DNA from 3 places in the Bradyrhizobium sp. CCGB20 genome. Region 1 is predicted to be linked to each of the others. Evidence: predicted binding sites of a transcription regulator. Region 1 holds the regulator's gene; each other region holds the start of a gene.
What was found. The regulator PhoB, encoded in region 1, activates phosphate uptake and scavenging genes when phosphate is short. The targets are predictions, from matches to a motif close to TGTCATNNANCTGTCAT.
Positions count from the first base shown of each region.

Region 2: ugpB (sn-glycerol-3-phosphate ABC transporter substrate-binding protein UgpB) is a predicted target of PhoB. The motif match lies at 1,617-1,633, and genes of this name have one in related genera.
Region 3: NLM15_RS19610 (DUF47 domain-containing protein) is a predicted target of PhoB. The motif match lies at 6,969-6,985, and genes of this name have one in related genera.

Region 1 covers NZ_JANADN010000001.1:8,928,942-8,939,640, forward strand. Annotated here, with positions in the region: gene NLM15_RS42120 (Hsp33 family molecular chaperone) at 1-578, opposite strand, end outside; gene argF (ornithine carbamoyltransferase) at 857-1,780, opposite strand; gene NLM15_RS42130 (aspartate aminotransferase family protein) at 1,780-2,982, opposite strand; gene NLM15_RS42135 (GcrA family cell cycle regulator) at 3,438-3,950, shown strand; gene phoB (phosphate regulon transcriptional regulator PhoB) at 4,181-4,888, opposite strand; gene phoU (phosphate signaling complex protein PhoU) at 4,903-5,619, opposite strand; gene pstB (phosphate ABC transporter ATP-binding protein PstB) at 5,631-6,452, opposite strand; gene pstA (phosphate ABC transporter permease PstA) at 6,449-7,294, opposite strand; gene pstC (phosphate ABC transporter permease subunit PstC) at 7,296-8,285, opposite strand; gene pstS (phosphate ABC transporter substrate-binding protein PstS) at 8,428-9,441, opposite strand; gene NLM15_RS42170 (ATP-binding protein) at 9,586-10,699, opposite strand, start outside.
Region 2 covers NZ_JANADN010000001.1:110,100-120,798, reverse strand. Annotated here, with positions in the region: gene ugpA (sn-glycerol-3-phosphate ABC transporter permease UgpA) at 1-199, opposite strand, end outside; gene ugpB (sn-glycerol-3-phosphate ABC transporter substrate-binding protein UgpB) at 248-1,564, opposite strand; gene NLM15_RS00495 (CaiB/BaiF CoA-transferase family protein) at 1,782-2,984, opposite strand; gene NLM15_RS00490 (organic hydroperoxide resistance protein) at 3,161-3,586, opposite strand; gene NLM15_RS00485 (MarR family winged helix-turn-helix transcriptional regulator) at 3,740-4,201, shown strand; tRNA gene NLM15_RS00480 (tRNA-Ala) at 4,270-4,345, opposite strand; gene NLM15_RS00475 (TIGR02300 family protein) at 4,441-4,848, opposite strand; gene aroA (3-phosphoshikimate 1-carboxyvinyltransferase) at 5,019-6,356, shown strand; gene cmk ((d)CMP kinase) at 6,353-6,991, shown strand; gene rpsA (30S ribosomal protein S1) at 7,257-8,966, shown strand; gene sppA (signal peptide peptidase SppA) at 9,367-10,347, shown strand; gene NLM15_RS00450 (integration host factor subunit beta) at 10,520-10,699, shown strand, end outside.
Region 3 covers NZ_JANADN010000001.1:4,270,506-4,281,204, reverse strand. Annotated here, with positions in the region: gene NLM15_RS19640 (class I adenylate-forming enzyme family protein) at 1-1,548, opposite strand, end outside; gene NLM15_RS19635 (NnrU family protein) at 1,621-2,205, opposite strand; gene NLM15_RS19630 (hypothetical protein) at 2,275-2,853, opposite strand; gene NLM15_RS19625 (peptide chain release factor 3) at 3,095-4,714, opposite strand; gene sugE (quaternary ammonium compound efflux SMR transporter SugE) at 4,872-5,186, shown strand; gene NLM15_RS19615 (inorganic phosphate transporter) at 5,179-6,183, opposite strand; gene NLM15_RS19610 (DUF47 domain-containing protein) at 6,283-6,927, opposite strand; gene NLM15_RS19605 (branched-chain amino acid ABC transporter permease) at 7,083-8,051, opposite strand; gene NLM15_RS19600 (branched-chain amino acid ABC transporter permease) at 8,053-8,916, opposite strand; gene NLM15_RS19595 (ABC transporter substrate-binding protein) at 8,993-10,216, opposite strand; gene NLM15_RS19590 (ABC transporter ATP-binding protein) at 10,279-10,699, opposite strand, start outside.

The DNA of each region.
Region 1 (10,699 bases):
TGCTTGCCGCCGTCGCTCGAACGCCACTCCTCGCCGACAGCGAGACGCACGCGCGTCGGGATCTGCTCGGAGCGCAGGAAATATTCGTGGGCGGCATCTTCCAGGCTGCCGCCATCGAGCGCGACCAGACCCTGGTAGCGGCTCATGTCGGGACCCTGGTCGATGGTCATGGCGAGATGACCGTTACCGAGCAGCGTGCCGGAATCCTTTGTCTCGCCGAGGCGCTCGGCGTCGTAGCGCGCATAGGCGCGCAGACGATCCGGCGCCATGTAATCGACGACCAGGAACGACACCGGACCGTCGGTCTGGGCCTGGAGGATGAAGCGGCCCTCGAATTTCAGCGCCGAGCCGAGCAGCGTCGTCAGCACGATGGCCTCGCCGAGCAGCTTGCCGACCGGCGCAGGGTAATCGTGCTTGGTCAGGATCTCGTCGAGCGCGGGACCGAGCCGCACCAGGCGCCCGCGCACGTCCAGCGCGTCGACCTCGTAGGGCAGCACAGCGTCATCGATGGGAACCGCTGATGGTGCGCGAACCGGGCCTTCGAGCCCGGTATTCATGTCAGGGGATTGGGAAACCATGGCGCTCTATCTGGGGTCGGAGGGCGGGAAATGGAAGGGGCCGCTGGGTGGTGTGTTCCGATGCAGGTTGAACCGTACCAGGCCGCCTCAAATTCAGTGTCGTTCCGGACAAGCGTAGCGAAGCGGAGCGCCGATCCGGGATCCATAACCACAGGCTACAGTTTGGCGAAGACTGTTAGCCTCGGCCAGCCTGCCACAAGAGAGCTTCCGCGGTATGGGTCCCTGCGTTCGCAGGGACGACAGCTCTATGTGAGGTCGGCAGCCGGCCTCCGACGAACCTACTTCACCGCGTCGAAACACCAGGCCAGAATGCCCTTCTGTGCGTGCAGGCGGTTTTCGGCCTCGTCGAACACGACCGATTGCGGGCCGTCGATCACCTCGTCGGTGACCTCCTCACCGCGATGGGCGGGCAGGCAGTGCATGAACAGCGCATCGGGCTTGGCCAGCGACATCAGCTTGGCATTGACCTGATAGGGCTTGAGCACGTTGTGACGGTGCTCGCCTTCCTTGTCGCCCATCGACACCCAGGTGTCGGTGACGACGCAGTCGGCGCCATGCACGGCGGCCTCGGGATCGGTGCCGAGCACGATCGACGCCCCGGTCGCCTTGATGAAGTCGCGCATCACCTTCTTCGGTGCGAGCTCGGGCGGCGTTGCGACGTTGAGCTTGAACTTGAAGCGCTCGGCCGCATGGGCCCAGGACGCCAGCACATTGTTGTCGTCGCCGGTCCAGGCCACCGTCCGGCCCTCGATCGGGCCGCGATGTTCCTCATAGGTCATGAGGTCGGCCATCACCTGGCAAGGGTGCGAACGGCGCGTCAGGCCGTTGATGACCGGCACGGTGGCGTTTGCCGCAAGCTCCAGCAAGGCCTCGTGATTGAGGATGCGGATCATGATGGCGTCGACATAGCGCGACAGCACGCGCGCGGTGTCGGCAATGGTCTCGCCGCGGCCCAGCTGCATCTCGGCGCCGGTGAGCATGATGGGCTCGCCGCCGAGCTGGCGCATCGCGACGTCGAACGACACGCGCGTGCGGGTCGAGGGGCGCTCGAAGATCATCGCCAGCGTCTTGCCTTCGAGCGGCTTCACGGGCTGCTGCGCCTTCTGCTTCGCCTTCATCGCGGAGGATGCGGCGAGCATGCGCTTGAGCTCCGACAGCGGCAGCTCGTTGATATCGAGGAAGTGCTTGGGGGAGTTACTCATCAGCTTGCCGCCCGCTTGGTGCCCGCAAGCGCAGTGCAGGCGCGTTCGAGCCGCCCGACGCTGTCCTCGATCTCGGCTTCGCTGACGATCAGGGGCGGCAGGAAACGCACGACATTGTCGCCGGCACCGACCGTGAGCAGTTTCTGGTCGCGCAGCGCCGCGACGAGATCGCCGGAGGGCACCACGGCCTTGATGCCGATCAGGAGGCCTTCGCCGCGCACTTCGCTGACGACGTCGGGATGACGGTCGATCACGGAGGCGAGCTTCTGCTTGAGCAGCAGCGACATCTTCTGCACGTGATCGAAGAAGCCGGGCTTGAGCATGACGTCGAGCACGGCGTTCGCAGCCGAGATCGCCAGCGGGTTGCCGCCGAAGGTTGAGCCGTGCGAGCCGGGCCCCATGCCGGAAGCCGCATCCGCAGTCGCCAGCACCGCGCCGATCGGGAAGCCGCCGCCGAGCGCCTTCGCCAGCGACATGACGTCAGGCGTGACGCCGGTGCGCCTGTGCGCAAAGAGATCGCCGGTGCGGCCCATGCCGGTCTGCACCTCGTCGAACGCGAGCAGCAGGCCCTTCTCGTCGCAGAGCTGGCGCAGCGCCTTGAGGAAGGAGGGGGTCGCCGAACGCACGCCGCCCTCGCCCTGGATCGGCTCGATCAGGATGCCGGCGGTCTGCGGACCAATCGCCTTCTTCACGGCCTCGATGTCACCGTGCGGGATCTGGTCGAAACCGTCCATCGGCGGACCAAAACCTTCGAGATATTTTGCAGACCCCGTCGCAGCCAGCGTTGCCAGCGTGCGGCCGTGGAAGGCGCCCTCGAAGGTGATGATGCGATAACGTTCCGGATGCCCCTTGGAGAAGTGATGATGGCGGACCAGCTTGATCACACCCTCCAGCGCTTCAGCGCCGGAATTGCAGAAGAACACGAAGTCCGCGAAGCTTTCGTTGCACAGACGCGCCGCAAGCTTCTCGCCATCCGGGCTCTGGAACAGGTTCGACATGTGCCAGAGCTTGGCGGCCTGCTCCTGCAACGCCTTGACCAACGCAGGATGCGCGTGGCCGAGCGCATTCACCGCCACGCCCGAGGTGAAATCGAGATAACGCTCGCCGTTGGTCGCGATCAGCCAGCAGCCTTCGCCGCGCTCGAAACCGAGGTCGGACCTGGCGAAAACGGGGAGCAAATGCGGCGCTGCGCTGTTAGTCATGACGATCACTTGATTGTTGCGGACGGTGTGAGCGTGCATTGCGCAACGCACCATTGACCGGCCCGGAAAACGAAACGTGCCGCCTTTTAAGGGCGGCACGCAGGACCATCTTATGCCTGGTGAAACGGGTGTCAATGCCGCCTGGAAAGCCTCGCGAAATGCTGAATCCGTAGTCTTGCGGTGGTGATTTTGCGTATTTTCGCGACGGAACATGTGGAAGCGAGTCGGCGGACTCTTGCGCGTGAGTCACGCCATATTGTAGCGTTTGGCTTGTCAGATACGACATCTCGTGCAGCAGTTCTGATCCTCTAAGTCCTCATGTACCGGCGTAAGCGTTCGGGCGCATCTGGCGCGCCCGGCGAGCCTTAAGGGATTCTGACGGCACGGGTTTTTCGAAGCTTAGGCATTCGCTGTGCGGCCCCAGGATGGCAGGCGCCGGCGGAGGAAAGGGTGCAATGACGGTTTTGACCTGGTCAGATGATCGCGTCGAGCAGCTGAAAAAGCTCTGGGAGGCCGGACTTTCGGCCAGCCAGATCGCCGCTGAGCTCGGCAACGTGACCCGCAACGCGGTGATCGGCAAGGTGCACCGGCTCGGCCTGTCCGGCCGCGCAAAGAGCCCCTCGTCCGCAGCGCCCCGGCCGCGCAAGGCGCGTCCCGCGCAGCACATGATGCGGGTGACCCGGCCGATCGCGCGCGGCAACACCGCGCTGGCGCAGGCCTTCGAGGTCGAGGTCGAGGCCGAACCGGTCACCTACGACAACGTGGTGCCGATGAGCCAGCGGCTGTCGCTGCTGGAGCTGAACGAGGCGACCTGCCACTGGCCGGTCGGCGATCCCTCGAGCCCGGATTTCTTCTTCTGCGGCGGCAAGGCGCTCTCCGGCCTGCCCTACTGCGCCCAGCACTCGCGCGTGGCGTATCAGCCCGCAGCGGATCGCCGGCGCGCGCCGGCGAAGCCGGGTCCACGCTGAGGTCATCAGCGCGCGGCCAGTGGTCGCGCTAAGACGGTTCAACAAATCGGATGTCGTCCCTGCGAAAGCAGGGACCCATAATCCCAAGGCGCACTTATCCCGCGGGATGGTCACTCCGAGTCTTCGCCAAACCACTCTTTGTGGTTATGGGTCCCTGCTTTCGCAGGGACGACACCGGAGAATGCGGCGGCAGCCCGCTGGATCAGTCTGCCAACGTCACGCCGCAAACCCTACGCCTGCTCTGCCTTCGCAAAGCGATCATCGAGCGCGTAGCCGGCGCCGCGGACGGTGCGGATCGGGTCCTGCTCGCGGCCGAGATTGAGCAGCTTGCGCAAGCGGCCGATATGTACGTCCACGGTACGCTCGTCGATATAGATGTCGCGGCCCCAGACGCTGTCGAGCAGTTGCTCGCGCGAGAACACCCGGCCCGGATGCTCCAGGAAGAACTCCAGCAGGCGATATTCGGTCGGACCAAGATCGATCGGCCGGCCCGAGCGCGCCACGCGGCGCTTGTCGCGGTCGAGTTCGATGTCGCCATAGGCGAGCACGGTTGCGAGCCGCTCCGGGCTTGCGCGCCGCAGCAGGCCCTTCACGCGCGCCAGCAGCTCGGGCACCGAGAACGGCTTGACGATGTAGTCGTCGGCGCCGGTCGCAAGTCCGCGCACCCGCTCGCTCTCCTCGCCGCGCGCGGTGAGCATGATGATCGGGAGCTGCTTGGTCTCCGGGCGGGTACGAAGCCGCCGGCACAGCTCGATGCCGGACAGTCCCGGCAGCATCCAGTCGAGCACGATCAAATCGGGGATGTGCTCCTTGAGACGGGTGTCGGCGTCGTCGCCGCGCATCACCGTCTCGACGTCATAGCCGTCGCCTTCGAGATTGTAGCGAAGCAGCTCGGTGAGAGCTTCCTCGTCCTCAACCACCATAATGCGTGCGCCCATCGGGTCGTCGCTCCTTAAGTATTCGGAACCGTCGTGGCGAAGGTCGTCATGTCGCCCTTCGGCCGCTTGTCGGTGATCGCCTGTCCCTCGATCATGTAGAACACGGTCTCGGCGATGTTGGTGGCGTGGTCGCCGATGCGCTCGATGTTCTTGGCGCAGAACATCAAATGGATGCAGAACGAGATGTTGCGCGGATCCTCCATCATGTAGGTGAGGAGTTCGCGGAACAGCGATGTGCAGATGGCGTCGACTTCCTCGTCGCCCTTCCACACCGCCATCGCCGCCGGCAGGTCGTGCGCGGCATAGGCGTCCAGCACCGACTTGACCTGCTGCTGCACGAGGTCGGTCATGTGCTCGAGGCCGCGGAACAGCTTGAGCGGATGGAAATCGGTCTCCAGCGCCGCGACGCGCTTGCCCATGTTCTTGGCGAGGTCGCCGATGCGCTCGAGATCGGTCGCGACGCGCATGGCACCGACGATCTCGCGCAAATCGACAGCCATCGGCTGGCGGCGCGCGATGGTGAGCACGGCGCGCTCCTCGATCTTCTTCTGGAGTGCGTCGAGATCGGCATCGATGGCGACGACGCGTTGACCGAGCGCGACGTCGCGGCGGATCAGCGCGTCGACGGAATCGACGATCATGCGCTCGGCGATCCCGCCCATCTCCGCGACCAGGCGGGTGAGTTCCTGGAGGTCGGTATCGAAGGCCTTTGCGGTATGTTCAGAACCCATGTCCCGTCTCCTCAGCCGAACCGGCCGGTGATGTAATCCTGCGTGCGCCGGTCGGTCGGCGACGTGAAGATCTTGCTGGTGTCGTCGAACTCGATCAGCTCGCCGAGATACATGAAGGCGGTCTTGTCGGAGACGCGCGCCGCCTGCTGCATGTTGTGGGTGACGATCGCGATCGTGTAGTTCTCGGACAGCTCCTGGATCAGCTCCTCGACCTTGGCGGTCGAGATCGGGTCGAGCGCCGAGCAGGGCTCGTCGAACAGGATGACCTCGGGCCGCACCGCGACCGTGCGGGCGATGCAGAGGCGCTGCTGCTGGCCGCCGGAGAGCGACAGGCCGGAGGCGTTGAGCTTGTCCTTGACCTCGTTCCACAGCGCGCCGCCACGCAGCGCCTTCTCGACGCGGTCGTCCATCTCGGACTTCGAGATCTTCTCGTAGAGACGGATGCCGAACGCGATGTTCTCGTAGATCGTCATCGGGAACGGCGTCGGCTTCTGGAACACCATGCCGACGCGGGCGCGCAGCAGGTTGAGGTCGAGCTTGGGGTCGAGGATGTTGGTCTGGTCGAGCATGAGCTGGCCGGTGACGCGCTGGCCCGGATAGAGGTCGTACATCCGGTTGAAGATGCGCAGCAGGGTCGACTTGCCGCAACCCGACGGGCCGATGAACGCCGTGACGCGGTTGGTGCCGAGCGCCAGGTTAATGTTCTTCAGCGCGTGGTGCTCACCATAGTAGAAGTTGAGGTTGCGAACCGTCACCTTGGCGGGCGCCTCGGGCAGCGGCTGCGAGCCGTGCTGAACGGCGGGCGTACTGACGGAAACAGACATTTCGCTCATTTTGCAGTCCTCTCGGCGCTAAGGAGGCGCGCGCCAATGTTCAGGGCAAGCACGGTCAACGTGATCAGCAAGGCGCCGCTCCAGGCGAGCTGCTTCCAGTAGGCGTAGGGGCTCTGCACGAAGTTGTTGATGGTAACCGGCAGGTTCGCCATCGTCTTGTTCAGGCCGAGGCTGAAGAACTGGTTCGACAGCGCGGTGAAGAGCAGCGGCGCGGTCTCGCCGGCGACGCGGGCGGTAGCCAGCATCACGCCGGTGATGAGGCCGGAGCGGGCGGCACGATAAGCGATGCGCTTGATCACCAGCGAGCGCGGCAGGCCGAGCGCGGACGCCGCCTCGCGCAGCGCGTTCGGCACCAGCAGCAGCATGTCCTCGGTCGTGCGCAGCACCACCGGAATGACGATGACGGCGAGCGCAAGGCTGCCGGCGATCGCCGAGAAGCCGCGCATCGGCACCACCACCGCACCGTAGATGAACAGGCCGATGATGATCGAGGGCGCCGAAAGCAGGATGTCGTTGATGAAACGGATCACCGAGGTCAGCTTGTCGTTGCGGCCGTACTCGGCGAGATAGGTACCGGCGAACAAGCCGAGCGGCGCACCGATGCCGACACCGAGCACGGTCATGATCAGCGAGCCGACGATCGCGTTGCGCAAGCCGCCTTCAGTCGAACCCGGAGGCGGAGTGTCCGCAACGAAGATCTCGAGGTTCAAACCCGCAAGGCCGTTGTAGAGCAGCGTGACCAGGATCAGCGCGAGCCAGGTGACGCCAAAGGCGGCGGCGCCGAAGCAGAGCCCGCGGATCACGATGTCCTTGCGGCGGCGGCGTGAATAGATCGGGTTCATGTTACTTCCCCGCTTTCTGGTCCAGCCGCATCAGCATCAGCCGGGCAGCCGCGAGTACGAAGAACGTCAGCACGAACAGCAGGAGACCGAGCAGGATCAGGCCGGACTGGTGCAGGCCGTCGCTTTCGGCGAATTCGGACGCGATCGCCGCCGAGATCGTGGTGCCCGGCGCGAAGATCGACGACGAGATGCGGAACGAGTTGCCGATGATGAAGGTCACCGCCATCGTCTCGCCGAGCGCGCGACCCAGGGCCAGCATGACGCCGCCGATGACGCCGACGCGGGTGTAGGGGATCACCACGCTGCGGACGACTTCCCAGGTGGTGCAGCCGACGCCATAGGCGGCCTCCTTGAGGACCGGAGGCACCGTCTTGAACACGTCGACCGAGATCGAGGTGATGAAGGGCAGCACCATGATGGCGAGGATCAGCGAGGCGTTGAACAGGCTGAGATAGGACGGCGGACCTGCGAAGATCGCCCCCAGCACGGGGACGCCGTCGAAGATCCTGATCATGAAGGGTTGGAACGTGTTGGCCAGGAACGGGCCCAGCACGAAGAAGCCCCACATGCCGTAGATGATCGAAGGAATGCCGGCGAGCAGTTCGATCGCCATGCCGATCGGGCGGCGCGCCCATTGCGGGCAGAGCTCGGTGAGGAAGATGGCGATGCCAAGACCCACGGGAATGGCAATCAGCATCGCGATGAAGGAGGTCACGAGCGTGCCGTAGATCGGTCCGAGCGCGCCGAGAACCGGTGGATCGGCCGACGGCGCCCAGCGCTGCGTCCACAGGAAGGAGATGCCGAATTCCTTCATCGCCGGGAAGGCGCCGACGATCAGCGAAAGGATGATGCCGCCGAGGATCAGGAGCACCGAGATCGCGGAGAGCCGCGTGATCCAGTAGAAGGTGACGTCGCCGAGCTTGAACGCGCTCAAGGCCTTGGCGCGGTCATACGGTCCGGCGTCGTCGATTACATCGCTCTGAACGGCCATCTCTGCCACGCCGATCCCCTGTGCCCGTTTATATACGCTTGTTGTTGGTCTCGTTGTTGGTCTTGCGCTCCGGATGCGGCGCGATGCCGATCCGGAGCGGACGTCTTTTGAGATCCCGGCGCCGTGTCCGGGACAAGGGCGCTTAGCTCTTGATCTCGGCAGCCCAGGTCTTCTCGATCAGGGTCACGACGCCCTCGGGCATCGGGATGTAGTCGAGCTCTTCAGCCGCCTTGCCGCCGTTCTTGAAGGCCCAGCGGAAGAACTTGATGGCTTCCTGCGAGGCCGCCTTGTCGGTGGCTGCCTTGTGCATGAGGATGAACGTCGCCGCGGTGATCGGCCAGGACTTCTCGCCGGGCTGGTCGGTCAGGATGACATAGTAGCCCGGAGCCTTGGCCCAATCGGCGTTGGAAGCGGCCGCCTGGAAGGCTTCGACCGTCGGCTGCACCGGCTTGCCGGCCTTGTTGACGAGGCCGGTGTAGGTCAGCTTGTTCTGCTTGGCATAGGCGTACTCGACGTAGCCGATCGAGTTCTTGGTCTGGCTGATGTTGCCCGACACGCCTTCGTTGCCCTTGGCGCCGACGCCGACCGGCCACTCGACCGCCGTACCCTCACCGACCTTGCTCTTCCAGTCCGCGCTGGCCTTGGCGAGGTAGTTGGTGAAGTTGAAGGTGGTGCCCGAGCCGTCCGAGCGGCGGACCACGGTGATCGCTTCCGACGGCAGCTTCACGTTCGGGTTGAGCTTCTTGATCGCGGCGTCGTCCCACTTGGTGATCTTGCCCAGATAGATGCTGGCGAGGGTCTCGCCGTCGAACACCATCTCACCGGGCTTCACGCCCTCGATGTTGACGACGGGAACGATGGCGCCCATCACCATCGGCCACTGGACGAGACCGTCCTTCTCGAGCTGCTCGGCCTTGAGCGGAGCGTCGCTGGCGCCGAAGGTCACGGTCTTGGCCTGGATCTGCTTGATGCCGCCGCCCGAACCGATCGACTGGTAGTTCAGACCGTTGCCGGTCTCCTTCTTGTAGGCGTCAGCCCATTTCGAATAGATCGGGAACGGGAACGTCGCGCCTGCACCCGTGATGTCGGCAGCAAAGGCCGCCGTCGTCGATGCGGCGACCAAGCCAGCAGCGACGATGGTTTTGATGAAATTCATGCTGGTCTCCATACAGGGGAGCGAAGCGCCATCCGCGCCCGATCGCGCTCCCCGTGCCGCCCCTTTAGGATCGGTCGGCTGTGCTTTTACGAAGGTTTCGTGACAGCTGGATGACACATCCAAGCGATTGAAATCGCTTGAGTATTAGCTCGAAGCCGGGGCCTTCGCCTGGGGAAAACAGGCGGTAAAAGTGGCGCCCTGCCTGGGCACGCTTTCGATTAAAAGCCGGCCGCGATGGCGGTTAAGAATATGTTTCACCAGCGATAATCCGAGTCCGGTTCCGCCTTGCGAGCGGCTGTCGCCGACGTCCACCCGGTAGAACCGCTCGGTCAGGCGCGGCAGGTGCTCGGGCGCGATGCCGGGCCCGAAATCGCGGACCATGACCCGGATTTCTTGAGTTCCGTCAGAGGCCGCCGGGTTTGTCAGCGACACGATGACACGTCCGCCCGAGGCCCCGTATTTGAGCGCGTTCTCGATCAGGTTCTCGAACAGTCGAAGCAGCTCCTCGCGGTCACCCGCGATCATGACCGGCGCGTCCGGCAGATTGGTCTCGACCTCGACCTGGCGCTCCCGCGCCAGCGGCTCGAGCCCGTCGGCGACCTGGAAGATGATCGGCAGCAGGTCGACCAGGGTGTCGGGCCGGACATGGGCCGACAGTTCGACCCGCGACAGCGAGAGCAGATCGTCGATCAGGCGCGCCATCCGGGTCGCCTGGTTGTGCATGATGCCCAGGAAGCGCTCGCGGGCCTTGGGATCGTCCTTGGCCTGGCCCTGGAGCGTGTCGATGAAGCCCGACAGCGCGGCGAGCGGCGTGCGCAGCTCGTGGCTGGCATTGGCGACGAAGTCGGCGCGCATCTCCTCGACCCGGCGCAGCGGCGTCTGGTCGTGGAAGGTCATCAGCATGCATTTGTCGGCGCCGCCGAAGGTTGTCGGCACCGGCACCGGCGTGATGATCAGTTCCATCCAGCGATCGACCGGGACATGGTCGAGATAGGTCGCGCGCCGCGGTTCGGTGGTCGCGATCGATTCACGCAGCGCGGTGATGATCTCCGGCGAGCGCAGCGCGAACTGGGCGAGCTCGTTCTTGCGCAGCGCCGGCGCCAGCTGGGCGGCGGCGGCATTGAGATGGATGACACGCCCGGCGCGGTCGAGCAGCACCGCCGGATCCGGCATGCCGGCGACGACCGCGGCCACCGCCGCGCTCTCGACCGGATTGACGCGGCGGGTATCGTCGCGCGAGGCGGCGTTGTCGTGCAGC
Region 2 (10,699 bases), 8.8 Mb from region 1:
AGGCGGGGTCCTTGAACAGCTCGATGTAATTGTCGAACCAGACGAAGGTGCTCGACAGACCGAAGGCGTCCTGGAGCAGGAAGGACTGGATCACCGCCTGCAAGGCCGGCCAGTAGAAGAAAATCAGGACGATTGCGAGCTGCGGCGCAACCAGCGCGTAGGGCAATAGCTTCGACTGGAAAATGGCCTGTTTCTGCATGATGGGTGGCGCCGGCAGGCCGCTCGATGGCCTGCCGGCGCCTTTGCCTTATTTTACCGCGGTCTTTTCGAACTGGCGCAGCATGGTGTTGCCGCGTTCGACGGCGGTGTCGAGCGCCTGCTTGGCGGTCTTCTTGCCGGCCAGCGCCTGCTCGATCTCTTCCGACCAGACGTCACGGAGCTGAACCATGTTGCCGAGGCGCAGACCGCGCGAATTCTCGGTCGGCTCCTTGTTGGTCAGCTCGAGCAGCGGGGTCTCGAGATAGGGCTGATCCTTGTAGAAGCCCTCGGCCTTGGCCTTCTCATAGGCCGCCTTGGTGATCGGCAGATAGCCGGAGGCCTTGTGGATGTAGACTTGGCGATCGGTGTCCGAGAGGAAGGTCAGGAATTTCGCGACGCCCTTGTATTCCTCGGCCGACTTGCCGCCCATGACCCAGAGCGAGGCGCCGCCGATGATCGAGTTCTGCGGCGCGCCCTTGACGTCCGGATAGTAGGGCATCGGCACGGCGGTGAAGTTGAACTTGGCCTGCGCCTTGACGTTGCCGAAGAACGCCGACGAGGTCAGGTAGATCGGGCATTCGCCGGAGGTGAAGCGGCCTTCGCCGGTGTTGGTGCGGCCGGCATAGTCGTAGACCTTGGTCTTCTGGAGCTCGACCAGGGTTTCGAGATGCTTGACCTGGAGCGGGCCGTTGAACTCCAGCACGGTGTCGAAGCCGTCGAGGCCGTTGGCCTTGCTGGCGAGCGGCACGTTGTGCCAGGCGGAGAGCTGCTCGAGATTGACCCAGGTAACCCAGGAGCCGGAGAAGCCGCAGGTGTCATGACCCGCAGCCTTCAGCTTCTTGGCGGCCTCGAACGTTTCCGGCCAGGTCTTGGGGATCTCGACGTTTGCCTTCTTGAGCTCGTCGAGGTTGACCCACATCACGGTCGACGACGAGTTGAACGGGAAGGACAGCATCTCGCCCTTGGAGGTCGAGTAGTAGCCGGTGATGGCGGGCAGGTAGATCTTGGGATCGAACTTCTCGCCGGCCTCGGCCATCAGCTTGTAGACGGGCTTCACCGCGCCGGTCGCGGCCATCATGGTCGCGGTGCCGACTTCGAACACCTGCATGATGTGCGGGGCGTTACCGGCGCGGAACGCGGCGATGCCGGCGTTCATCGTATCGGGGTAGTTGCCCTTGTAGGTCGGGATCACCTTGTAGTCGGTCTGCGACGCGTTGAAGTCGGTGGCGAGCTTGACGATGACGTCGTTGTTGGCACCGGTCATCGCGTGCCACCACTGGATTTCGGTCACGGCCCACGCCGGCGAAGCGCCAAAACCAACGGTGACTGCAAGCGCGGCAGCCGCGCCAAAGTGTCGAAGAGCCATCAAGAAACCTCCCTTGGGCCGTCAAAATGATCGCTTGCGCTAGCAGCGCCATATGACGTTCACATGACTGTGTAAGCGGCCGAAACGAAAGCGGCAAGCGCTGGAAAAGGGAAGCCGTCAAATAGGCGAATGCCGGGCGCGCAGCCTCCTCCGTTCGCGGTGCACAGGCGTGCCCGCGCCGCAGTGCGGCATGACTTGGGTGAGGAGGTGAGGGCCCCTAGCGCTTGCGCTCTGGGCCGCAGACCGTGCCCTGCTCGACCATCGCGTCGATCTCGGATTTGGAGTAGCCGAACTCGCCCAGCACTTCCTGGGAGTGCTGGCTGAATTTCGGCGGCAGCCGGCGCAGGCTCGGCTTGCTGCGATCGAGCCGGATCGGCGAGGCCACGCCCTTGTACCAGTCCTTCTCAATGACATCGCCGCGGGCGATCGTGTGCGGGTTGGTCAACGCCTGGTCGATCTTCTGCACGGGACCTGCGGGCAGGCCCGCGGCGAGCAGGCGATTGCACAACGGCTCGGCCTCGTGCTCGCTGAACACGGCGGCAAGCTCGGCGCGCAGCGCATCGCGATTGGCGATGCGGTCCTTGTTGCGGGCAAAGCGCGGATCGGTGCCGAGCTCGGGCTTGCCGATCTCCTTGGCGAGCTTGCGGAAGGTGCCGTCATTGCCGACGCCGATGAAGATGTTGTCGGTCTTGGTCGGGAAGATCGCATAGGGCACGAGGTTGGGATGCTCGTTGCCGGTCAGGCTCGGCGGCTTGCCGTGCATGAAATAGTTCGCGGTGTGCGGATGCATGATGGCAAGGCCGGTCTCGTACAGCGTCGTCTCCAGGAACTGGCCCTGGCCCGAGCGCTGCCGCTCCGACAACGCCATCAGGATACCGATCGCCGCATAGAGGCCGGTGGTGATGTCGACCAGCGGCACACCGATCCGCATCGGCCCGCTCTCGGGCGAGCCGGTGGCCGCGATCATGCCGGTCATGGCCTGGATGATGGCGTCATAGCCGGGATTGCCGCCGCGCGGGCCGTCGGCGCCGAAGCCGCAGATCCGGCAATGCACGAGGCGCGGGAATTTCTCGCGCAGCACCTCGTTGCCGATGCCCCATTTCTCCAGCGTGCCCGGCTTGAAATTCTCGATCAGGACGTCGGCGCTCTCCAGCATCTTGAGCAGCACGGCGCGGCCGCCTTCGGAGGCGAGGTCGAGGCCGATCGAGCGCTTGTTGCGGTTGATGCCGATGAAATAGGCCGCGTCTTCCTCGTGGAAGGGAGGGCCCCAGTCGCGCACCTCGTCGCCGGCGGGCGGCTCGACCTTGATCACGTCGGCGCCGTGGTCGGCAAGAATCTGGGTGCAGTAGGGACCGCCGAGCACGCGCGTGAGATCGATGACGCGCAGTCCGCTCATTGCGCCCAATACGGCTTCAGTCATGCCTTCGCTTCCCCTGTGTCGACGTTTGATCACAGGCCTAGCGAGGTTCGCGGACGCCAGCAATGGCCTGTTGCGTGGGGGCGTATGCGCCGCCGTACGGCTATCCCGCAACGTGGCAAAATCAAACGGAAGCGGCCGGCCCGAGGGGGATCTCGGGCCAGCCAGTCACCCTTCGATCAGACGACCGTCAGGCGAACGTCGACATTGCCGCGCGTGGCATTGGAGTACGGGCACACCTGGTGGGCCTTCTCGACCAGCGCCTCGGCTTCCGCGCGGGCGAGGCCCGGCAGCGAGACCGCGAGGTCGATGTCGAGACCGAAGCCGCCGGCCGAGCGCGGGCCGATGCCGACGGTCGAGGTCACCGAGGCGTCGGCCGGAACCTTCGGGCCGCCCTGCGAGGCCACGAACTTCATCGCGCCGATGAAGCAGGCGGCATAGCCCGCCGCGAACAGCTGCTCGGGATTGTTGCCGGCGCCGCCGCCGCCGCCGAGCTCTTTCGGCGTGGTGAGCTTGACGTCGAGCGCGCCGTCGAGGGTCGCGGCATGGCCGTCGCGGCCGCCGGTGGCTTTTGCGCTGGTCTTGTAGAGGACGTTCACGGACATTTTCGTCTCCTCAGGTCTTCGGGTTGGGTGCGGCCTGTATCGCAAACAATTAGATTGCGCGCAATTGAAATTGGGACGCCTCACATTTAATTGTTCGCAATTGAATGTGCCGGCGGCCGGCCCCAGAATGAGGAAAGTCTCGTGAGATTCTCCATGCCCCGGAAACACCCGGCAGCGGATCAGCCGCTGCGGCTCGACAACCAGATCTGCTTCGCGGTCTATTCGGCCGCGCATGCCTTCAACCGCGTCTACAAGCCGCTGCTCGACCGGCTCGGCCTGACCTATCCGCAATATCTGGTGATGCTGGTGCTGTGGGAGCGCGACGACGTGCCGGTCAAGGTCATCGGCGAAAAGCTGTTTCTGGATTCGGGCACGCTGACGCCGCTGCTCAAGCGGCTCGAGGCTGCCCACCTCGTCAGGCGCACACGCTCGAGCGAGGACGAACGTCAGGTGCTGATCGCGCTGACGGCGCAGGGCCACGCCTTGAAGGACAAGGCGCGGGCCGTGCCGCAATCGGTCCTCGCGGCGTCGGACTGCTCGGTCTCGGAACTGGTCGCAATGAAGGACGAGATCGTCGCGCTGCGCGACCGGCTCAATGCGGTAATCGGGGAGTAGGGGGAATTCTGTAGAGCCCGGCTTTGCCCTATCGGGCTTCGCCGCGGCAACCTTCGCTTCGCGAAGGCTGGTGGAGCCAGGCGGGATCGAACCGCCGACCTCTTGCATGCCATGCAAGCGCTCTCCCAGCTGAGCTATGGCCCCTTAGTCCTTAAATGGGACGATCCTGGTGGATCACTCCCGACCGGCGAGCCTGGTGACTCGCGCGGTGCACCCTTTTTCACAGATCAGGGCTGATCTCAAGTCTCTTCATCACCTCCGACATCACCAATGATGTCGGTCACGTCCTCATCGCCCTCTTCTTCGTCGGCGATGAAGGTCGAATCATCGTCATCGTCGTCGTCGATGGTCTCGTCGACCTCGATATCGTCCTCGGATTCGGGCACCACGGCCTTGACCTTGCCGGTGTTCTCCTCGGCATCGGCCTCCTCGAGCGAGACCTCTTCGACCTCTGCCGGCTCCGGCGCGGTGTCGGCGGTCGCCGCGTGGCGGGCTTCGGCGCCGCGGGTCGCGCGAGCCGGCGCCACGGGCGCGATCGGCACGACTTCGCCGGTATAGGGCGAGATCACCGGATTCTTGTTGAGATCATAGAATTTCTTGCCCGTGGTCGGGCAAATACGTTTGGTTCCGAGTTCGGACTTGGCCACGGCAGGAATCCTGGGAATGTCTGAAAAGCGGTGCTTCACTTGGCTAGTTGGCGGCCCGCTGTCAATAGCGCATTACGGGAGAAAGACATGCCCGTGACGGCGGGGAGACCATGTGATACCTGCCCCGCGAGCCCCGCAGGGATGCTTCGGGCCTATTCAAGGACACAAACTTGACCGATTCCGACAAGCCGACGCCGCTGAAGTCGCGCGCAAGCGGTCCCCTGACCGGAAAAGTACGGGTGCCCGGGGACAAGTCGATTTCCCACCGCGCGCTCATCCTGGGCGCGCTCGCGGTCGGCGAGACCCGGATTTCGGGCTTGCTCGAGGGCGAGGATGTCCTCAACACCGCCAAATCGATGCAGGCGCTGGGCGCCAGGGTCGAGCGCACCGGCGATTTCGCTTGGAAGGTGAACGGCGTGGGCGTCGCCGGCTTTGCCGAGCCCAAGGCGCCGCTTGATTTCGGCAACTCCGGCACCGGCTGCCGGCTCGTCATGGGCGCCGTCGCCGGCTGCCCGATCTCGGCGGTGTTCGACGGCGATGCCTCGCTGCGCAGCCGCCCGATGCGCCGGATCCTCGATCCGCTCGAGAAGATGGGCGCCAAGGTGGTGTCCGGCGGCGAGGGCGGCCGTCTGCCGCTGACCGTCCAGGGCGCGCGCGATCCGCTGCCGATCACCTACAAGACCCCCGTTGCCTCGGCGCAGATCAAATCGGCCGTGCTGCTGGCGGGCCTGGCCGCGCCCGGCATCACGACTGTGATCGAGGCCGAGGCCAGCCGCGACCATACCGAGCTGATGCTGAAGCATTTCGGCGCCGAGATCACCTCGACGCAGGAAGGTCAGCACGGCCGCCGCATCACGCTGGTGGGACAGCCTGAGCTGCACGGTGCCACTGTCATTGTGCCCGCCGACCCCTCGTCCGCGGCGTTCCCGATCGTTGCGGCGTTGATCGTCGAAGGCTCGGATGTCGTTCTGTCCGACGTCATGACCAATCCGCTGCGCACCGGCCTGTTCACAACGCTGCGCGAAATGGGCGCCTCGATCGAGGAGAGCGAAGTCCGCGGCGACGCCGGCGAGCCGATGGCGCAGCTGCGCGTGCGCGCCTCGAAGCTGCGCGGCGTCGAGGTGCCGCCGGAGCGCGCGCCCTCGATGATCGACGAATATCTGGTGCTGGCCGTGGCGGCCTCCTTCGCCGAAGGCACGACCATCATGCGCGGCCTGCAGGAGCTGCGCGTCAAGGAATCCGACCGCCTGGAAGCCACCGCCGAGATGCTTCGCGTCAACGGCGTGAAGGTCGAGGTCTCCGGCGACGATCTGATCGTCGAGGGGCGTGGTCACGTCCCCGGCGGCGGCGTTGTCGCCACGCACATGGACCATCGTATCGCGATGTCCGCGCTGGTGATGGGCTGCGCCTCCGATCAGCCCGTGACCGTCGACGACACCGCCTTCATCGCCACCAGCTTCCCGGACTTCATTCCGATGATGCGTTCGCTGGGGGCCGAGTTTTCATGATCATCGCCATCGACGGGCCCGCGGCCTCGGGCAAAGGGACGCTCGGCAAGCGCCTCGCCCATCATTACGGCTATCGTCATCTCGATACCGGCGTGATCTATCGCGCGGTGGCCTACGCCCTGATGCAGTCCGGCCATGATCTGCGCGACGAGGCGGCCGCGGTCGCGGCGGCGCTGGAACTCGATCCCGAAAAGTTCGGCAATCCCGCCCTGAAGACCCAGCAGGCCGGCGAGGGGGCCTCCATCGTCTCGGCGATCCCCGGGGTCCGCGAGGCCCTGGTCAATTTCCAGCGGCAATTCGCCGCCGATCCGCCGGGGGCTGTCCTGGACGGCCGGGACATTGGAACCGTGATCTGCCCGCATGCCGACGTGAAGATTTTCGTGGTCGCAGACCCCAGGGTCCGCGCGCGCCGCCGGACCATGGAGGCGCGGGCGAGGGGCGAGGAGGCGGACGAGGCGGCCGTGCTCGCCGACATCATCCAGCGCGACGAACGCGACAAGAACCGGGCGATTGCGCCCTTGAAACCGGCCTCTGATGCTTACTTGCTAGATAACTCCCAACTGGATATAGAAGGCGGCGTCCGGGCCGCCATCGACATTATCGAGGCCGTCCGAGCGGGCCGGTCGCGGGGTTAAGCCGCCGCCGTCATTGGAGGAAGCGCCCGCTCCCGCTCTTTGAGGTCGATACCCCCGGTCCCCCGTTTGGGCTCGGCGAGATCCAGGCTCCGGACACAGATTTCAACGTATCGAACGCGCGGGCCTCAGCCGGCCCGCTTCCGCTGTTCCGCCGCAAGGCCGGAGCAGCGAGCGGTCGCTCGAAGGTCTTGCGGACCTTCCGACACTGCGCGTGCGATGCGCCCATGAACCCAACGGCCGGCATACTTCCGCAACTGGAGAACAAATGGCTTCGACTTCTGCTGATACCTACAGCCCGTCGCGTGACGATTTCGCCGCGATGCTCGACGAGTCCTTCGCAGGTGGCAACCTGCAGGAGAGCTCCGTCGTCAAGGGCAAGGTGGTTGCAATTGAAAAGGACATGGCCGTCATCGACGTCGGCCTGAAGACCGAGGGCCGCGTCGCCCTGCGCGAATTTTCCGGCCCCGGCCGTGACAGCGAGATCAAGGTCGGCGACGAGGTCGAAGTGTTCCTCGATCGCATCGAGAACGCCCTCGGCGAAGCCGTGCTGTCGCGCGACAAGGCGCGCCGCGAAGAGAGCTGGGGCAAGCTCGAGAAGGCGTTCCAGAACAACGAGAAGGTCAACGGCGTCATCTTCAACCAGGTCAAGGGCGGCTTCACCGTCGACCTCGACGGTGCCGTGGCCTTCCTGCCGCGCTCGCAGGTCGACATCCGTCCGATCCGCGACGTTGCGCCGCTGATGAACAACTCGCAGCCGTTCCAGATCCTCAAGATGGACCGCCGCCGCGGCAACATCGTCGTGTCCCGCCGCACGGTTCTCGAAGAGACCCGTGCCGAGCAGCGTCAGGAGCTGGTGCAGAACCTCGAAGAGGGTCAGGTCATCGACGGCGTGGTCAAGAACATCACCGATTACGGTGCGTTCGTTGATCTCGGCGGCATCGACGGCCTGCTGCACGTCACCGACATCGCGTGGCGCCGCGTCAATCACCCGACCGAGGTGCTCTCGATCGGCCAGACCGTGAAGGTCAAGATCATCAAGATCAACCACGAGACGCACCGCATCTCGCTGGGCATGAAGCAGCTGCTGGACGATCCGTGGCAGGGCATCGAAGCCAAGTATCCGCTGGGTGCCCGCTTCACCGGCCGCGTCACCAACATCACCGACTACGGTGCGTTCGTCGAGCTCGAGCCGGGCATCGAAGGCCTGATCCACGTCTCCGAGATGTCGTGGACCAAGAAGAACATGCACCCCGGCAAGATCGTTTCGACCTCGCAGGAAGTCGAAGTGCAGGTGCTGGAAGTCGATTCCGTCAAGCGCCGCATTTCGCTCGGCCTCAAGCAGACCATGCGCAACCCCTGGGAGGTCTTCGTCGAAGGTCACCCGACCGGTTCGGTGGTCGAGGGCGAAGTCAAGAACAAGACCGAGTTCGGTCTGTTCCTGGGCCTCGAGGGCGACGTCGACGGCATGGTCCATCTCTCCGACCTCGACTGGAAGCTTCCGGGCGAGCAGGTGATCGACAACTACAAGAAGGGCGACATGGTGAAGGCCGTGGTGCTCGATGTGGACGTCGAGAAGGAGCGCATCTCGCTCGGCATCAAGCAGCTCGAAGGCGACCCCTTCGCCGAGCCGGGCGATGTCAAGAAGGGCGCGGTCGTGACCTGCGAAGTGCTCGAAGTGAAGGAAAGCGGCATCGAGGTGAAGATCACCGGTACCGACTTCTCGACCTTCATCAAGCGCTCGGAGCTCGCGCGTGACCGCAACGACCAGCGCGCCGAACGCTTCGCCGTCGGCGAGAAGGTCGATGCCCGCGTGATCCAGTTCGACAAGAAGGCCCGCAAGGTCCAGGTGTCGATCAAGGCGCTCGAAGTCGCCGAAGAGAAGGAAGCCATCGCGCAGTACGGCTCCTCCGATTCGGGAGCGACGCTCGGCGACATCCTCGGCACCGCGCTCAAGAACCGCGGCGACAACAAGTAAGCGGGACGCTTCGTTTCGCGAGACATCAAAGCCCCGGCGTAAGCCGGGGCTTTTTTGTTGCGGCATCCTCAACCGTCGTCCCGGACAAGCGCAGCGGAGCGGAGCGCCGATCCGGGATCCATAGCCACAGGGCGTGGTTTGGCGAAGACAGGTCGTGAAAGAGTCTTCCCGCGGTACTCACATCCGACGCTCACCGACGCATCACGCGGTATGGGTGCCCGCGCCCCGTGCGCAATTGCGCACTAGGCGGGGACGACAGCGAGGGTGTGGCGCGCCCCGGCTCTCACCCCGGTCACAGCCTTGTTTTCTTCAAAATGCGCCGCAATTGATGTATCCAGATAAGCCAATGGTCACGCTGTGACGGCACAACGCATCTGACCTTTTATTTGGAGATATTCCGATGTCGCTCGATTCGGACATCATCGTCGATCGCCGCAGGATTCGTCGCAAGCTGACGTTCTGGCGCGTGATGGCCGCGCTGATCGCGATCGCGGCGATCGCGGGCTTCGCGCTGGTCGCGACACCCGGTGCGCGCGGCACGTTCGCATCCGCCGGCTCGATCGCGCGGGTCCAGATCGACGGCCTGATCCGCAGCGACTCCGATCGCACCCAGGCGCTGGAGCGGCTGGAGAATTCGCAGGCCGCCGCCGTCATCATTCACATCAACTCGCCGGGCGGCACCACCGCCGGCTCCGAGCAGCTCTACGACTCGCTCGTCCGGCTGAAGGCGAAGAAGCCGCTCGTCGTCGTGGTCGAGGGCCTCGCCGCCTCCGGCGGCTACATCACGGCGATCGCCAGCGACCACATCATCGCCCAGCAGAGCTCGCTGGTCGGCTCGATCGGCGTGCTGTTCCAGTATCCCAACGTCACCGAGCTGCTGAAGACCATTGGCGTCAAGGTCGAGGAGGTCAAATCCTCGCCGCTGAAGGCCGCACCGAATGGTTTTGAGCCGACCAGTCCTGAGGCGCGCGCCGCGCTCGATGCGCTGGTCAAGGATTCCTATGCCTGGTTCAGGGGATTGGTGAAGGAACGGCGTGGCATGGATGACACGCAGCTCGAAAAAGTCGCCGACGGTCGCGTCTTCACCGGACGTCAGGCGATCGATCTCAAGCTGATCGATCAGATCGGCGACGAGAAGACCGCAGTGACCTGGCTGGTCGAACAGAAGGGCGTCAAGAAGGGGCTCACCGTCCGCGATTACAAGCTCCAGCCTCGCTTCGGCGACCTGCCGTTCCTCAAGACGGCGGCCGCCGTGACGCTGGAAGCGCTTGGTTTAGGCTCGATTGCGCATCAGATCGGGCAAACCGGCGTCGCACAGGCCGTCGATCGGTTCGGCATGGATGGAATGCTGGCCCTGTGGCAGCCGGCTGCGTCAAACTGAGCGGAACCAAGCGAGTTTCCGACGCTTTTCCCGTCTGGCGGGTGGTGGGGCAGCCCGCTTTTTCGGCATTTGTCACGTATTTTCGCGACGCTCAACCTTCATTTAGCGTCTTGACAGATCACGGTATTTTCACGGAAATGGTCATCCGCACGCTTCCGGGTCAATTCTCTCGATGATCAAATCCGAACTTGTTCAGCGTATCGCCGAGCACAACCCGCATCTGTACCAGCGGGATGTCGAGAACATTGTGAATGCGATTCTCGAAGAGATCGTAGCGGCTCTCGCGCGCGGTGATCGCGTCGAGTTGCGCGGCTTCGGTGCCTTCTCGGTCAAGCATCGCCCTGCACGCGCA
Region 3 (10,699 bases), 4.7 Mb from region 1:
ATTGGCATTGCGCGGCAGCGGCTCGGCGGTGATCGCCATGGTCTCGGGGACCTTGTAGTCGGACAGCTGCTCGGCGCACCAGGCCCGCAGGGCCGCGTCGGTGACCGGCGCGCGCGTCACCACCACGGCGTGGACGCGCTCGCCCAGCACCGGGCAGGCCTTGGCGATGATCGCGCTCTCGACCACCGCCGGGTGGCCGGCCAGCACGGACTCGACCTCGGCCGAATAGATCTTCAGGCCGCCGCGATTGATCATGTCCTTCTGCCGGTCGAACACGCGGACGAACCCCTCCGCATCGACCGAGCCGAGGTCGCCGGAATGCCAGAAGCCGCCAGTGAAACTTTCGGCGGTAGCCTTCGGGTTGTTCCAGTAGCCCTTGATGACCGAGGCGCTCTGGATCCAGAGCTCGCCGATCTCGCCATGGGGCAGTTCGCGCCCATCCGCTCCCATCGCGACGATGCGCGCACCGGGACACGGCAAGCCGACGCTGTCGATATGGCTCGCCGTCAATTCGCCCGGCATGATCGTCGAGGGCGATGTCGTCTCGGTCGAGCCGTAGCAATTCGCCAGCTTCAGGCCGGGAATCGTCGCCTTGAGCTTTTCGATCGTGGCGACCGGCATCGGCGCGCCGCCGAAGCCACCGATGCGCCAGCTCGACAGGTCGTAGCTGTCGAAATCGGGCTGGAGCAGGCAGAGATTGTACATCGCCGGCACCATCACCGTGTAGGTCACGCGCTCGCGCGCGGCGAGCTTGAGATAATCCGCGGCCTTGAACTCCGGCATGATGATCAGCGCGCCGCCGCAGCGGATCATGGTCGTGATGTTGGCGACGACGCCGGTGACGTGGCCGAGCGGCACTGCCGCGATCGAGCGGTCCACGTCCGTCAATTGCAGGCAGGAGACGAACACCATCGAGGAATGGACGATGTTGCAATGGGCGAGCATCGCGCCCTTCGGTTTGCCTGTCGTGCCCGAAGTGTAGAGGATCATCGCCGTGTCCTCCTCGCCGACCTCGACCGGCGCGGGTGCCGGTGGATTGTCGGCAAGCACGGCGAAACGCGATAAGGCCGGATCGCTGTCGATCGCGATGCGGTGGATCACATCAGGCACGTCCATCGCATCGGGCAGCCGCTCGGCGAGCGCCGCTTCGTGGATCAGGATCCTGGCACCGCAATCGGTGAGGACATAGGCGATCTCCGGCTTCTGCTGGCGCGTGCCGAGCAGCACCGTCACCAGCCCCTCATGCGCGGCGGCAAACAGCAGCAGCGGAAATTCGATGCGGTTGCCGAGCAGGATCGCCACGCGGTCGCCGCGCTGCAGGCCGAGCTTGCGAAAACCGGCTGCGATCCGTGCAGCCTGCTCCACGGCCTGCCGCCAGCTCAGCCGGACATTGCCCGAGATCAGCGCTTCGCCATCGGCATTGCGGGCGCAAGCGTCCGCGATCATCGCCCACAGGCTCGCCGGCCGGTCGCAGAACGCCGGCACCACCCGATCGCCAAAGCGCGCCTCGAGCCGCATCGGCGGAATCAGTGATTGCGACCAGTCCATCGGAATGCCTCGGCTTGTTGCTCTTGCTACCTTCCGCCCATGGGCATCCAGGTTCCGTCTTGTGCTGACCGGCTAGGTGCCCATGACGGGAACGCCGATCACGACCGGATGGAATGCAAAGGCGAGCGCCAGATAAGCGACGACGCCGACTGCCACCGCAATCAGATCGTTGGTGACGCCGCCCACCGGAATCGGCGGGCCGCCGCCATCGGTGCGATGCTTCAGCGTAATGCGATCATATACCGCCCAGCCCAGGAACGAGCCGAACAGGATGATGGAGCCGAGGTCGCCATTGGCGAGCAGATGCGCAGCCGCCCACAGCTTGATGCCGGCCAGCATCGGATGCTTCAGCGTCGCGTAGATGCGGCCGCGCAGATATGAGGCGACCACCAGGATGACCGCGGGCAGCATCAGTGCCAGCGTGATGTGCTTCATCGCCTTCGGCGGATACCAGACGTCGATCCAGCCGGAGCTGCGATAATGGGAAAAGCCCCAGATGATCAGTGCAAGTCCCGCAAGCGAGACCACCGAATAGAGGATCTTGTAGGTCCCCTCGCCCAGCTTCGCGATCGCCTGCGCGCGCGCCTCGCGCTTCGTCGTAAAAACATGGGCCGCGAAAAACAGCACCAGCCCCAGGATCATGACCAGCAGACCCACGACATCCTCCCCACAAGCAGCCCCCGCCTCTGAGGTATCATCGATTGGTAGCTGGTCGCAACTGATGCGCTACTTGCCGAGCTCGCGATTGTCGACATAGCGGATCGCGATCGGCCGCCCGGCCAGAGCGCCACCAAGGCCGCTGGTGAATTTCAGCGGCAGGCAGGCGTTCAACGATGAATTGATCGCGTTCAGATACGTCGTTCGCGTATCGGCCGGGACGCCCGCGGTCGCATAGGTCAGGCGCGGCGGACCGATCAGGCCGCCCGCCTTGTTGAAGCTGAAGCGCACCGCCACCTGCATGCCCGCGCGCGCATGGTCCGACGGCGGCGACCAGCAGGTGCGCAGCTCGGCGAAGAGATCGCCGATCGTATCGAGATCGTGATCGGGCTTCTGATACTTGGCGCGATCGGCCTCCGCCGGCACGCTCTGAATCGTGAGCTGGAGGTTCTGCCCGTAGGGATAGTCGATCTCGGGAATGCAGGGACCGGGCTCGAGCGGGCTGCAATAGTACGGCGTGCAGGGCCGGCCGTCGAGCACGCTGCAGGGCTCGTGCGAAAACGGGATCGGATTGATCTGGCGGCGCTGCGCGTCGGCGGCGATCGTCGATATTGCCAGCAAGAGAAAGACGAGGATGCCGCGCCACATGATGCGAACTCGCAATGCCACACCGACAAACGTGGCATCGTCCATGAACGCGTCAAGCCTGGCGGCGTTCACATGCTCGCGTTCAATCACGGTGTCGTCGCCCGGCTTGACCGGGCGACCCAGTACTCCGTGACGGTTTTGATTCAATCGATGGGCTGCGGTGTACTGGATGCCCCGGTCAAGCCGGGGCATGACAGCGGAAGGTGCGGCTGCCAAGAACGTGGCTACCAGCGATCCCGCCCTACCCCTTTTTCTTGACGTCCTTGACGTTGGTGAACTCGATTCCCTCGGCGCGCTCCCTGGCGTAGCCGAGATAGAACTCGTTCCTCGCCAGGTACACGGGATCACCGTCGACATCGTCGGCGATGCTCGAGGTGTTGGCGGCGATAAAGGTGTCGAGCTTCTTGCGATCTTCGGACGACACCCAGCGCGCCAGCTGGAACTCGCTGACCTCGAACTCGACCGGCAGCGAATATTCAGCCTCGAGCCGCGCCTTCAGCACGTCGAGCTGGAGCGCGCCGACCACGCCGACCAGCGCCGGCGCGCCGTCGCGCGGGCGGAACACCTGCACCACGCCCTCTTCCGACATCTGCTGAAGCGCTTCCTTCAGCTTCTTCGCCTTCATCGCGTCGGTGAGACGCACGCGGCGGACGATTTCCGGCGCGAAGCTCGGCACGCCGACGAAGGTGAAATCCTCGCCCTCGGTCAGCGTATCGCCGATGCGCAGCGTGCCGTGATTGGGAATGCCGACGACGTCGCCGGCGAAGGCCTCGTCCGCCACCGAGCGGTCCTGCGCGAAGAAGAATTGCGGGCTCGACAGCGGCATGCTCTTGCCGGTACGCACCAGCTTGGCCTTCATGCCGCGGCTGAGTTTTCCCGAGCATAGTCGCGCGAAGGCGATGCGGTCGCGATGGTTCGGATCCATGTTCGCCTGGATCTTGAACACGAAGGCGCTCATGCGCGGATCGGTCGCCTCGACCTTGCGCTGGTCGCTCTCCTGCGCGCGCGGCTCGGGCGCGAACTTGCCGAGACCTTCCAGAAGGTCGCCGACGCCGAAATTACGCAGCGCACTGCCGAAATAGACCGGCGTCAGATGGCCCTCGCGGAATGCGCCGAGCTCGAACGGTTTCGACGCTTCGGTGACGAGCTCGAGCTCGTCCTTCACCGCGGAGACGTCGAGATTGGCGTTGAGCTTCGCCAGCTCCTCGATCTCGATCTGCTGTGCCGCGCCAGTCTTGGCGCCGCCGCCTTCGAGCAGGCGCACGCCGCCATTGGCGACGTCATAGGTGCCGAGGAAGTCGCGGCCGCGGCCGACCGGCCACGTCATCGGCGTGGTGTCGAGCGCCAGCGTCTTCTCGATCTCGTCGAGCAGCTCGAACACGTCGCGGCTCTCGCGGTCCATCTTGTTGATGAAGGTGATGATCGGAATGTCGCGCAGCCGGCAGACCTCGAACAGCTTCCGGGTGCGCGCCTCGATGCCCTTGGCGGCGTCGATCACCATGACGGCGGAATCGACGGCCGTGAGCGTGCGGTAGGTGTCCTCCGAAAAGTCCTCGTGGCCCGGCGTGTCCAGGAGGTTGAACACGAGGCCCTCGAACTCGAAGGTCATGACCGAGGTCACGACCGAGATGCCGCGCTCGCGCTCGATCTTCATCCAGTCCGAGCGAGTGTTGCGCCGCTCGCCCTTGGCCTTGACCTGGCCGGCGAGATTGATGGCACCGCCGAACAGCAGCAGCTTCTCGGTCAGCGTGGTCTTGCCCGCGTCCGGGTGGGAGATGATCGCGAAGGTGCGCCGCCGCGCCACTTCGGTGGCAAGCGGGGAACGGGCCGGCGAGTCGGCTGATATGGCGATGTCGGACATGGCGGGAGCGTTTGGCAGGGAAAATGGGCCTGATCAAGCCTCATTTGGTGATTGCGGAGCCCTTCGGCCAGCCCCATATCGTTCCCGGGGAGGACGGCCTTCCTGCTCATCAGCACATCAGCCGCGGGGACGACCCTGCCTTGAATGGAGGGTCGTCATGGCCTGGAGCATCCTGTTCGTCGCTGGCCTCCTGGAAGTCGGCTGGGCGATCGGGCTTAAATACACCGAGGGCTTTTCCAGGCTCGTTCCGTCCGTCCTTACGCTCGCGGCCATGGCCGGTAGCGTGCTCCTGCTCGGCCTCGCCCTCAAATCGCTGCCCATTGGAACCGCCTATGCCGTCTGGACCGGTATCGGCGCGGTCGGCACCGCGGCGCTGGGCATTGTCCTGTTCGGCGAGCCCGCCACCGCACTCCGCCTCGCCAGCATCGGGTTGATCGTCGCCGGCATCATCGGGCTGAAGCTGGTTACTTGAATATCTGGACCGCCCACCAGGTCAGTGCCGCGACGATGGCCGAGGCCGGGATGGTGATCACCCAGGCGTAGACGATCGAGCTTGCGACGTTCCAGCGCACCGCCGAGACGCGGCGGGCCGCGCCGACGCCGACGATCGCGCCGGTGATGGTGTGCGTGGTCGAGACGGGAACGCCGAGGAAGGTCGCCATGAACAGCGTCGCGGCGCCGCCGGTCTCGGCACAGAACCCCTGCATCGGCGTCAGTTTCGTGATGCGCAGGCCCATGGTGCGGACGATGCGCCAACCGCCCATCAGCGTACCCAGCGCCATCGCGGCCTGGCAGGACAGCACCACCCAGAACGGCACCGAGAATTCGCCGCCGAGATGGCCCTGCGAATAGAGCAGCACGGCGATGATGCCCATGGTCTTCTGCGCGTCGTTGCCGCCATGCCCCAGCGAATACAGCGAGGCGGAGGCGAATTGCAGGATGCGGAAGGCGCGGTCGACCGCGAACGGCGTCGAACGCACCGAGAGCCAGGACACGATCGCCACCAGCATCATGGCCAACAGGAAGCCGACCAGCGGCGACAGCACGATCGCCAGCACCGCCTTGGACAGGCCGCTCCACACCGCCGCCGAGATCCCCGCCTTGGCCATGCCGCCGCCGACGAGGCCGCCGATCAGCGCGTGCGACGATGAGGACGGGATGCCGAGCCCCCAGGTCACGAGGTTCCAGACGATCGCGCCGACGAGCGCCGCGAAGATCACCTGGGCATCGACGACCGCGGGGTCGATGATGCCCGTGCCGATGGTCTGGGCGACGTGCAGCCCGAATACCATGAAGGCGATGAAATTGAAGAACGCGGCCCAGAATACCGCGAATTGCGGCCGCAGCACGCGGGTCGAGACGATGGTCGCGATCGAATTGGCGGCGTCGTGCAGGCCGTTCAGGAAGTCGAACAGCAGCGCGACGGCGATCAGTCCGACCAGGACGGGAAGACCCAACGCAGCATCCACAGCGCGGCCCCCGCCTTAAAGTCGGCGCATGATCTCCGCGCAAACGCGTTCCGCGTTTGTCGCGAAGGAAAGCCGCTGCACACTTTTCCGGATCATGCGCTAGACCTGCTCGATGACGATGCTGTTGATCTCGTTCGCGACGTCGTCGAAGCGATCGGCCACCTTCTCGAGATGGTCGTAGATCTCGACGCCGACGATGAAATCCATCGCGCTGCCGTCACGGTGCTTGAGGAACAATTCCTTCAGCCCGATGTCATGGAGATCGTCGACCCGGCCCTCCAGCTTGCCCAGCTCTTCCGTGATCGCGGTCAGCATCGCGACGTTCGGGCCGATCGACTGCATCAGCGGCAGCGCGCGGCCGACCAGATTGGCGCATTCGATCAGAAGAGCGCCGATCTCCCGCATCGGCGGCTCGAAGGTACGGACCTCGAACAGCATCACGGCCTTGGCGGTCTGCTGCATCTGGTCGATGGCATCGTCCATCGAGGTGATGAGATTCTTGATGTCGCCGCGGTCAAAAGGGGTGATGAAGGTGCGGCGCACCGCCGTCAGCACCTCACGGGTGATGTTGTCGGCGTCGTTCTCGAACTGATTGACACGCTGGCAGTAGACCGGCGTCTCCTCGCCACCGTTGAGCATGCCTTGAAGCGCGATCGAGCCCTGGATCACGGTCTGGGCGTGGCGGTCGAACAGGTCGAAGAACCGTTCTTCCTTGGGCAGGAAAGCGCGAAACCATCGCATCATGGGGAGAGACTACCGGTTGGAAATGGCCCGGCCTGAACGGCCGTCACAAAACTGTCATAGACCATTTTCGATCCGCGCGCGTGTCATCTCACGCCCGCGGAACCGGATCATCCACCGCTTTCACGCACTAGGTAAATTGACTTGAAATCAACTACTTAGAGCGATCGCCGGAAGTAATGCGCGATTTCGCCGATGACGCCGCGGCGGAAGGTGAGCACGCAGATCACGAAGATCGAGCCCTGGATCACCGTCACCCACTGGCCGAAACCCGCCAGATACTGCTGCATCGCGATGATCGCGAAGGCGCCGATCACGGGCCCGAAGATGGTGCCGAGACCACCGACCAGCGTCATCAGCACGACTTCGCCCGACATCGACCAGTGCACGTCGGTGAGCGAGGCATTCTGTGCCACGAACACCTTCAGCGCGCCGGCAAAGCCCGCCAGCGTGCCCGACAGGACGAACGCCAGGAACTTGTATTGATCGGTCCGGTATCCGAGAGAGATCGCACGCGGCTCGTTCTCGCGGATCGCCTTCAGGACTTCGCCGAACGGCGAGTTGATGATGCGGTAGATCAGCAGGAAGCCGGCGAGGAAACCGACCAGCACGACGTAATAAAGCACCGTCGGCTTGGACAGATCGAACAAGCCGAACATGCGCCCTTGCGGAATGCCCTGGATGCCGTCCTCGCCATGGGTGAACGGCGCCTGGAGGTAGATGAAGTACAGGAGCTGCGACAGCGCCAGGGTGATCATCGAGAAATAGATGCCCTGGCGGCGGATCGAGATGTACCCGGTGATGATCGAGAGCACGAAAGCCGCGGCAATGCCGACGAGGATGCCGAGCTCCGGCGGCAACGCCCACACCTTCAGCGCATGCGCGCTGCAATAGCCGGCCGTGCCGAGGAACATCGCGTGACCGAACGACAGCAGGCCGCCGTAGCCGATCAGAAGATTGAAGGCACAGGCGAGCAGCGCGAAGCACAGCGCCTGCATCACGAAGAACGGGTAGATGCCGCTGAATGGCACCGCGGCCAGCAGCAGTGCCATCACCACGAACACGATCATCTCGTCACGAATGGCGCGCGGGGCTACCGGCAGCGTGTCGTCCGTCAAGGCTGTCATATCAGGCCGCCCTTCCCGTCAATCCCGTTGGCTTCACCAAGAGCACCAGCACCATCAGCACGAAGACGACGGTGTTGGAGGCCTCGGGGTAAAAATATTTGGTCAGGCCCTCGATCACGCCGAGCGCAAAGCCGGTGATGATGGAGCCCATGATCGATCCCATGCCGCCGATCACGACCACCGCAAACACGACGATGATGAGGTCTGCGCCCATCAGCGGCCGCACCTGGTTGATCGGCGCCGAGAGCACGCCGGCGAGCGCGGCAAGTCCGACACCGAGCCCGTAGGTCAGCGTGATCATGCGGGGCACGTTGATGCCGAACGCGCGGACCAGCGTCGGGTTTTCGGTGGCGGCGCGCAGGTAAGCACCGAGCCGCGTCTTCTCGATCAGGAACCAGGTGGCGATGCACACCACCAGCGAGAAGATGACGACCCAGCCGCGGTAGATCGGCAGGAACATGAAGCCGAGATTCATGCCGCCCTTGAGCTGGTCCGGAATGGCGTAAGGCAGGCCGGAGGAACCGAAATAGTTCTGGAACACGCCCTGCACGATCAGCGCGATGCCGAAGGTCAGCAGCAGGCCGTAGAGGTGGTCGAGCCCTGTCAGCCATTGCAGCATGGTCCGTTCCAGGATCATGCCGAAGATGCCGACGATGATGGGCGCCAGCAGCAGCGCCCACCAGTAGTTGATGCCGCCGAGGTTCAGCAGGAAATAGGCGACGAACGCACCCATCATGTAGAGCGCGCCATGGGCGAAATTGATGATGTTGAGCATGCCGAAGATCACGGCGAGCCCGAGACTGAGCAGCGCGTAGAACGAGCCGTTGATCAGTCCTACCAGTAGCTGAGCGTAAAGAGCCTGCATCGATCCCGCACCCGGTCCCTTCGGCGTTCCCCTGAAAGTCACCCGCAGGCCGGTTCAAGGCCTGCGGGCTATTGTCTTACTTCTTAAGCAGCGCGCACTTGCTCTCGGAGAGCGGCGTGAAGGCCTGGTCGCCCGGCACCGTGCCGACGAGCTTGTAGAAGTCCCACGGTCCCTTGGACTCGGAGGGCTTCTTCACCTCGAACAGATAGGCGTTGTGGATGGTACGGCCGTTGGGCTGGATCTCGCCCTTGCCGAACAGATCGTCCTCCGTCGGCATCGACTTCATCTTCTCGACGACCTTGACGCCGTCATGAGGATTGCCGCCGAGCGCTTCCAGCGTCTTGAGATAGTGGCGGACGCCCGCATAGACGCCGGCCTGCACCATGGTGGGCGGAGCATTGTTCTTCATCTTCGCGGCGAAGCGCTTGGAGAAGGCGCGGGTCTGGTCGTTCATGTCCCAGTAGAAGGTCTCGGTGAAGTTGAGGCCCTGCGCGGTCTCCAGACCAATCGCCTTGACGTCGGTGAGGAACAGCAGCAGCGCCGCGAGCTTCTGGCCGCCCTTGACGATACCGAACTCGGCCGCCTGCTTGATCGTGTTGGTGGTGTCGCCACCGGCATTGGCAAGGCCGATGATCTTGGCCTTGGAGGCCTGCGCCTGGAGCAGGAAGGACGAGAAGTCCGGCGTGTTCAGCGGATGCTTGACGCCGCCGACGACCTTGCCGCCATTGGCGGTGACCACGGCCGTGGTGTCGCGCTCCAGCGCCGCACCGAAGGCGTAGTCCGCGGTCAGGAAGAACCAGGAGTCACCACCGGCCTTCACCAGCGCCTGGCCCGTGGTGTGGGCCAGCATGTAGGTGTCGTAGGTCCAGTGCACGGTGTTGGGCGAGCACTGCGCGTTGGTCAGATCCGAGGTCGCCGCACCGGAGTTGATGTAGACGCCGTTCTTTTCCTTGATGACGTTGTTGACGGCGAGCGCCACGCCGGAGTTCGGCACGTCGACGATGACGTCGACCTTGTCGACGTCGAACCACTGCCGCGCGATCGCGGTGCCGATGTCGGGCTTGTTCTGGTGATCGCCCGAGATGATGTCGATCTTCCAGCCCTTCGCAGCGAGGCCGGAATCTTCAACGGCCATCTGCGCGGCCACGGTCGAGCCCGGACCGCCGAGGTCGGCGTAGAGGCCGGACTGATCGGACAGCGCGCCGATCTTGACGGTCTTGTCCTGCGCGAAGGCTGCGCCGGCGGCGGTCACGGCCAACGCCGTGCCGAGCAGAAACGATGCAATCGACTTTGTCTTCATGCTACTTCCCTTGTGAATTTTCTCTTCGCCGTTTTCTGTTGGCCGTTCGAGTCTTGGCCGTTCTAGACGCCGAGATAGGTGTGGAGCTTGTCCATGTTGGCGGCAAGCTCCGAATTGGAAAATCCGTCAATGATCTTGCCGTGCTCGACCACGTAATAACGGTCGGCGACGGTGGATGCGAAGCGGAAGTTCTGCTCGACAAGGAGGATGGTGAAGCCCTCCTTCTTGAGCCGCGCAATGGTGTGGCCGATCTGCTGGATGATGACAGGCGCAAGACCTTCGGTCGGCTCGTCCAGCATCAGGAAGCTCGCGCCGGTGCGCAGGATGCGCGCGATCGCGAGCATCTGCTGCTCACCGCCGGAGAGCTTGGTGCCCTGGCTGTTGAGACGTTCCTTTAGGTTCGGAAACAGATCGAAGATCTGCTCGAGCGGCAATCCGCCCGCGCGGACCACCGGCGGCAGCAGCAAATTCTCTCGCACATCG